DNA from 2 places in the Butyricicoccus sp. AM32-19 genome. Region 2 is predicted to be linked to the other one. Evidence: a T-box and tRNA genes for the amino acid it is inferred to sense, from the RefSeq annotation. Region 2 holds a T-box; the other holds one or more tRNA genes.
What was found. The T-box of region 2 lies ahead of pheS (phenylalanine--tRNA ligase subunit alpha). A T-box ahead of a tRNA ligase gene usually reads a tRNA of that ligase, here a tRNA-Phe.

Region 1 (3,405 bases), on a different contig from region 2:
TACGCCTTGCGCACCAAATATCCGTCTGCCTGCAGGAATATCGCAATGCTTTCCACGATCTCGCGGTCATCGTCCACCACCAGAACAGTCAGCTTTTCCATTTCCCTTCCCCCTTTCGTTACTTCTATCTTACCACAGGTTTCTGTTGTTTTCCGCAGGGAATTTCTTTAGATTTTATGAAGATGAAAAAAAGTCCCTCGATCGAGGGACTTTTCTTTGCTATCTTTACGGGGTGTTGCGTGCAGTGTAAACCATCTGTGCAGCGTACTGACGCGGCAGAGGATCGTCCTGTCCAACCGCAACACCGTTCAGCAGACCGATGTTTTCCGCTTTTTCCATTACCGTGTCTTTCCATTCCCGTCCGGCGAGAAACTGTGGACTGTAACGCAGCTCAAGCAACAGCATTTTTGCCGCTTCAACCGTTGTGACTGGCTCATTCGGGCAATATTTTGTGGTCGTCCGACCGCGAACAAAATGATTAGCCTCGCAATACTCAATATACACCTTGGCCCAGCTGTCGTTGATGTCCGTGAACGCACTGTCGAACTTATTGGTATATAAACTTGCGTCGTCATGACCATTACGCAGAACGTAAATCATTTTCGCCATCTCTGCGCGGGTAACGATCTTATTCGGCTTGAACGAGCCGTCCTCGTAACCCTTGATGATGTTCAGCTCCTGCATTCTGGTGAGCACATAATCGTCCACCTTAATGTCGCTCTGGTCAGTAAACGCTGCACCGGCAAACGAAGTTGCTGCGCAGGCTGCCGCCATGCTCAGCGCGATCAGTCGCTTTCTGAGTTTCATATTAAATTCCTCCTTTTATTGCATGGACGCCGTAGTGCATCCATAAGTGGAATATAACACAGTCTACAGTATTTGTCAACCTTTACCTGAATTTGTGCAAATTCGTGTGATTTTGTGCAAAACAAAAAGACTGATGTTTTCACATCAGTCTTTTGGAGGTACCACCCAGAATCGAACTGGGGATCAGGGAGTTGCAGTCCCACGCCTTACCGCTTGGCTATGGTACCATGTGGAGCGGCTGACGAGGCTCGAACTCGCTACCTCCACCTTGGCAAGGTGGCGCTCTACCAGATGAGCTACAGCCGCATATTTAGTTTTTCGCGCTAACGCGATTTTTGTCAGTGCCGATTAGTTACCGGACGCTTCGGGTTTAACGCTCACGGGCGGAATCGCTTTTGCTGCGGCAAAAGCCACGCTGGTTGAAATATGCCACCGGCATATTTCCAAGAGCCAGCTTTCGATTCCTTACTCGAAAGGGATTATTTTTATAATGAGTGCTTGGGGCACTCATTATAAAAATGGTGCCTCCGGGCGGAATCGAACCACCGACACGGGGATTTTCAGTCCCCTGCTCTACCGACTGAGCTACAGAGGCATATTTCTTCAATCGTTTCCGATTGAAGAATGGCGACCCGGATGGGACTTGAACCCACGGCCTCTAGCGTGACAGGCTAGCGCTCTAACCAACTGAGCTACCGGGCCAGGCCGTCGTCGCTGTTTCGTTTTCGTTCGTATCTCTCAGCGACGATGTTTATTATACAGAACCTGTGCCCAAATGTCAACACTTTTTTCAAAGTTTTTTTATTTTCTTTTTATTTCGTTGCGTGTGTTAAAAGTTCCTGCAACTCTGCGCGGCTGAAACGATAGATTTTATCGCAAAACTGGCAGGTTACCTCACTATTTTCCTGTTCTTCCGCCATCTTGCAAAGTTCGGTTTTTCCCATGCTGATCAGGGCGCGCTCTACTTTTTCACGGCTGCACGCACAGCGATAGCCGATTTCACTGGTCTGCAGAAAATCTACCTCAAAGCCATCGAGCACCGCGCGGATAATGTCCTCGAGGCTCATGCCCTTATCGAGCATAGCAGTCATGCTCTCCAGCTTTGCCAGATTGGCCTCCAGCTTGTCAATGTCGGAATCCTTCACGCCCGGCATAAGCTGCACGAGCCAGCCGCCGGCGCACTTGACCGAGCAGTCGGTATCCACGAGCACGCCGAGCGCGCACGCCGACGGGATCTGCTCGCTCTCCGCGAAATAGCGGGTCAGGTCCTCGGCAATCTCGCCGTTGACGAGCGCAACTGTGCCCGTGATCGGGTCCTTCATGCCAATGTCCTTAATGACCATCAGATAGCCGCGGCCGACACCGCCGCCTACATTCAGCTTGCCGTCCGCACGCAGCGGCAGATCGACAGCCGGGTCCTGCAGATAGCCGCGCACATAGCCGTCCGAATCACCGACGCAGACGATCGCGCCGAGCGGGCCGTTGCCCTTGATCTGCACGGTCACAGAGCCGTCCTCGGCCTTGAGCTGGCTGCCCATGATGGCAGTCGCGGTCAGCGTTCGTCCGAGGGCTGCGGTAGCCAGCGGCGTGGTGCTGTGGATTTCGTGTGCGCGCTCGACCAGCTCGGTCGTGCTGGCTGCACAAATCTGGATGCCCGCATCACGGGCGATCGCGCGAAGTAACGTATCGCTCATAAGTTAATCTCTCTTTCGTGCTGTAAAGTAAATGCGGTCCTCGCCGCCCTGTACGGGCGCAAAGGACTGGTCGCCATAGGTTTTGATCTCGGTAAAACCGGCCTGCTCCAGCATGGCGGTCAGCTGTGCAGGCTCGTAGATGCGCTCCTCGTGCGTTTCCTGCGCACGGTGCCACACATCGTCCTCCTGCTCGAAAATATCGAACTGGTAGGCGCACAGGCCGTCCTCGACCGCCGCCTGCCATACGCAGAATACACAGTCATCCTCGCGGACATAGCTTTCGCCGTCAATGCGGGCGAATTTCTCGGCTGTGTTGATGTCGAATACGAACAGGCCGTCCGGATTGAGGAACGTGTGTACGCGCTCAAAGGCAGTCTGCAGTGCTTCCGGCTCAGTGACGTAGTTTACGCTGTCCAGACAGCACAGGCACGCGTCTACCGCGCCGTACAGGTCCAGCTCTTCCATACGCTGATTGAGCAGCAGAGGACGCGGCTCGCAGTCCAGCGTGTTCTGCAGCGCCTGCATGAGCATTTCCGGCGATGCGTCCGCGCCGATCATATCATAGCCGCGCTGCGCCAGAATGCGCGTCAGACTGCCCGTGCCGCACGCCAGATCGAGCACCAGCGACGGCTTTACGCCCTCCCGCTCAAACAGGCGCTCGAAAAAGTCTGCCCATTCCTCGTAGCCCACGTCATCCGTGAAGCGGTCATAGTATTCCGACAGGGTTTCGTAACTATTCATGGCTCTCCTCTGCTGTTTCGTCCTCCTTGAGCCGGTCGAGCATCTTGCGGTAGCCGTCCGAGCCATACACAAGGCACTTGTTCACGCGGCTGATCGTCGCGGTGGACGCGCCGGTCTCCTGCACGATGTCACTGTAAATGCGGCCCTCATCCAGCATACGCGC
Region 2 (3,405 bases):
CTGCTTACTCTGATGGGCGCTCCGTTTGAGAAGTAAGGAGGAGAAGTTAAATGGCTAAGAAGTCGATGGTTCTCAAGCAGCAGGCTAAGCCGAAGTTCTCCAGCCGAGCTTACAACCGCTGCAAGATCTGCGGCCGTCCGCACGCTTACCTGCGTGATTTCGGTATCTGCCGTATCTGCTTCCGCGAGCTGGCTTACAAGGGCCAGATCCCGGGTGTCCGCAAGGCATCCTGGTAAGGAAGAGCGATTTCAAAAAGGAACCCGTAAGGGTTCCTTTTTTTATGCTTTAACGGTGGGCAGAGACCATTTCTGCACCGACTGATCGGGGCACGCGAACTGCGTAAGCGGGTTCGCCCCTAACGGGCGGCAGCCTTTTTCAGCACCGGCTGAGCGGGGTACGCGAACTGCCGCAGGCGTGTTCGCCCTTTCCGGGCGGGGAGTTTTTCGCTGCACCTCAGCGGGGGATTCGCCGTCTGCGGACGGCGGGAACGTGCCGCGCCCCGCGGCAGGGGCAAAAAGGAAGGGACACCTGCGGTTTCCCTTCCTCTTTGAACTCCTGCCTTTCCCTTATTTGTTAGCCTGGCGCAGACCAGAGACCGGCGACCGCTCCGAAAAAGGGAACGGCAGTCGGGTGACCGTTGTGTGTCTTTCGTGAAATGTTCGCAATTCACAGATAGCGTACTGCTACACAGATGGTTTTATCAGCGCAGGCGCGACATGCCCGTGTCGCGCAATTCGTTTGTGCGTTATTACGGATAGTTCCTGCGGGTAATACATGAGGGTAAATGTTATCGTAGGGCGGGGTGCCCTCACCCCGCCGTTTTTAACGATCTGCTGTTATTTATATACGGTGAGGCGGTCGTTTCAGTATGAAAAAATCGTAATATATTGACTATTAAAACGAAAATCTCGTAGTTGCCTCTTGCATTTTCCCGCAAAATGTGTTTTAATTATTCTGTTATAAATATTTCAATGCGATGAGCAGGAAAAGTAACGCTGTGTTCCTCTTTCTCAGAGAGAACGGTCCCATGGCTGCAAGCCGTTTATCGAGGTATGGCGCGAAGTTCCCCTGTGAGCACCGGTGCTGAATAGATGCAGTAGGCGCCGGCGAAGTAACGCTCCGTTACCGGCGTTCAATGAGTGCCCGATTTTTTTTCGGGAATCAGGGTGGTACCACGGAAGTTTTACGCCTTTCGTCCCTAATTTTAGAGGGATGAAAGGCGTTTTTTGTTTCATTAGGAATTACTAACTACTAATTGGTATAAGAGACCATCCCTTATATACAAGCCAAAGAAGGAGAATTGGTATGAAAGAAAAGCTGCAAGGCATTTTGCAGACCGCGAAGGAGCAGCTCGCTGCCGCGAAGGATTCGCGCGCGCTGGACGAGGCCCGTGTTAAGTTCCTCGGCAAAAAGGGTGAGCTGACCGCGCTGCTCAAGGGCATGAAGGACGTTGCCGCAGAGGAGCGTCCGGTTGTTGGTCAGCTGATCAACGACGTTCGTGCGGAGATCGAAACCATCATTGACAAGCAGAAGAAGCTGATCGAGCAGGCTGCGCTCGAGAAGAAGCTGGAGGCGGAGACTATCGACGTTACCCTGCCGGGTGAGGACGTTGTCATCGGCAAGAAGCATCCGCTGAACATCGTGCTCGACGAGTTCAAGGAGATTTTCCTCGGTCTGGGCTTCTCGATCGCTGAGGGTCCGGAGGTTGAGCTGGATCACTACAACTTTGAGGCGCTAAACATTCCGAAGGATCATCCGGCACGCGACACGCAGGATACCTTCTATATTTCGGATAATGTTGTGCTCCGCACGCAGACCTCTCCGATGCAGGTCCGCACGATGGAAAAGCGCAAGCCGCCGATCCGCATTATCGCGCCGGGCCGTGTTTACCGTTCGGACGCCGTTGATGCAACCCACTCTCCGCTGTTCCATCAGATCGAGGGTCTGGTTGTCGATAAGGGCATCCGCATGAGCGACCTGAAGGGCATTCTCGAGCTGTTCGCAAAGAAGCTGTACGGCGAGGACACGGTTGTTCGTTTCCGTCCGCATCACTTCCCGTTCACCGAGCCGTCTGCGGAGATGGATATCCAGTGCTACCGCTGCCACGGTGAAGGCTGCCCGCTCTGCAAGGGCGAGGGCTGGATCGAGATCCTCGGCTGCGGCATGGTTCACCCCAAGGTGCTTGAGATGAGTGGTATCGACCCGAATGAATACTCCGGCTACGCCTTCGGCATCGGTCTGGAGCGTATGGTTATGGGCCGCTTCAAGATCGACGATATCCGTCTGTTCTATGAGAACGACGTTCGATTCCTGCACCAGTTCTAAACCTGCACCCGTAGGGCGGGATGACCTCATCCCGCCGCACTCTCCCGCATGTTACAAGCGATACGTATTATCGTAGGGCGCGACGACCCCGGCGCGCCGCTCGTAAGTATATGCAGGCGGCAAATACGGCGCGCTGAGTCGTCGCGCCCTACGGACAACAATAACACCAAAAGGAGTGTTCCTATCAATGAAACTGCCATTATCCTGGCTTTCGGATTATACCGATATGAACGGCATCACCCCGAAGGAGTATGATGCCAAGCTGACTATGTCCGGCTCCAAGGTCGAGGAGGTTTACTATCTCGGCGCGGAGATCGACAACGTTGTGACCGGCAAGATCCTCGAGGTTGTCGATCACCCGGATTCCGACCATCTGAAGATCTGCCAGCTCGATGTCGGCAAGGAGGAGCCGGTGCAGATCGTCACCGGCGCACCCAATGTAACGCCTGCGTCCGTTGGCGAGATCTGCCCGGTCTGCCTGCACAAGTCCACCCTGCCGGGCGGCGTGAAGATCACCAAGGGCAAGCTGCGCGGCGTGCCGTCCAACGGCATGATGTGCTCGTTCCAGGAGCTGGGTCTGTCCCACGGCTGCGTACCGTATGCGTGCGAGAACGGCATCCTGTTCCTGCCGGCCGGCACCCCGGTTGGCGAGGACATCAAGAAGGTGCTCGGTCTGGACGACTGGGTTTCCGATTTCGAGATTACGTCCAACCGCCCGGACTGCCTGAGCGTGATCGGTCTGGCCCGCGAGACTGCGGCTACCTTCGACCGTCCGTTCAGTGTCAAGACCCCGGAGGTAAAGGGCGTTGGCGGCGATATCAACGAGTATATGTCGGTTGAGGTCAAGGATACCGACCTGTGCCCGCGCTACACCGCCCGCATTGTCAAGAATATCAAGATCGAGCCGTCTCCGGCGTGGATGCGCGAGCGTCTGCACGCCTGCGGCGTTCGTCCGATCAACAATATCGTTGATATCACCAACTATGTTATGCTCGAGTACGGCCAGCCGATGCATGCGTTCGACTACAAGTGCCTGTCCGATGGCCGCATTGTTGTCCGCCGTGCCCGCAACGGTGAGTC

Region 1: it has a tRNA-Phe gene. The T-box ahead of pheS (phenylalanine--tRNA ligase subunit alpha) is inferred to sense a tRNA for this amino acid. The anticodon was not compared.

What each region holds. Positions count from the first base shown of each region.
Region 1 is NZ_QUIX01000012.1:23,369-26,773, forward strand. Features, by position in the region: gene DW806_RS10400 (response regulator transcription factor) at 1-92, opposite strand, end outside; gene DW806_RS10405 (S-layer homology domain-containing protein) at 226-807, opposite strand; tRNA gene DW806_RS10410 (tRNA-Cys) at 961-1,034, opposite strand; tRNA gene DW806_RS10415 (tRNA-Gly) at 1,038-1,113, opposite strand; tRNA gene DW806_RS10420 (tRNA-Phe) at 1,327-1,402, opposite strand; tRNA gene DW806_RS10425 (tRNA-Asp) at 1,433-1,509, opposite strand; gene hslO (Hsp33 family molecular chaperone HslO) at 1,620-2,501, opposite strand; gene DW806_RS10435 (class I SAM-dependent DNA methyltransferase) at 2,505-3,242, opposite strand; gene DW806_RS10440 (YerC/YecD family TrpR-related protein) at 3,235-3,405, opposite strand, start outside.
Region 2 is NZ_QUIX01000001.1:379,881-383,285, forward strand. Features, by position in the region: gene rplE (50S ribosomal protein L5) at 1-36, shown strand, start outside; gene DW806_RS01815 (type Z 30S ribosomal protein S14) at 51-236, shown strand; T-box leader at 968-1,203, shown strand; gene pheS (phenylalanine--tRNA ligase subunit alpha) at 1,306-2,325, shown strand; gene pheT (phenylalanine--tRNA ligase subunit beta) at 2,513-3,405, shown strand, end outside.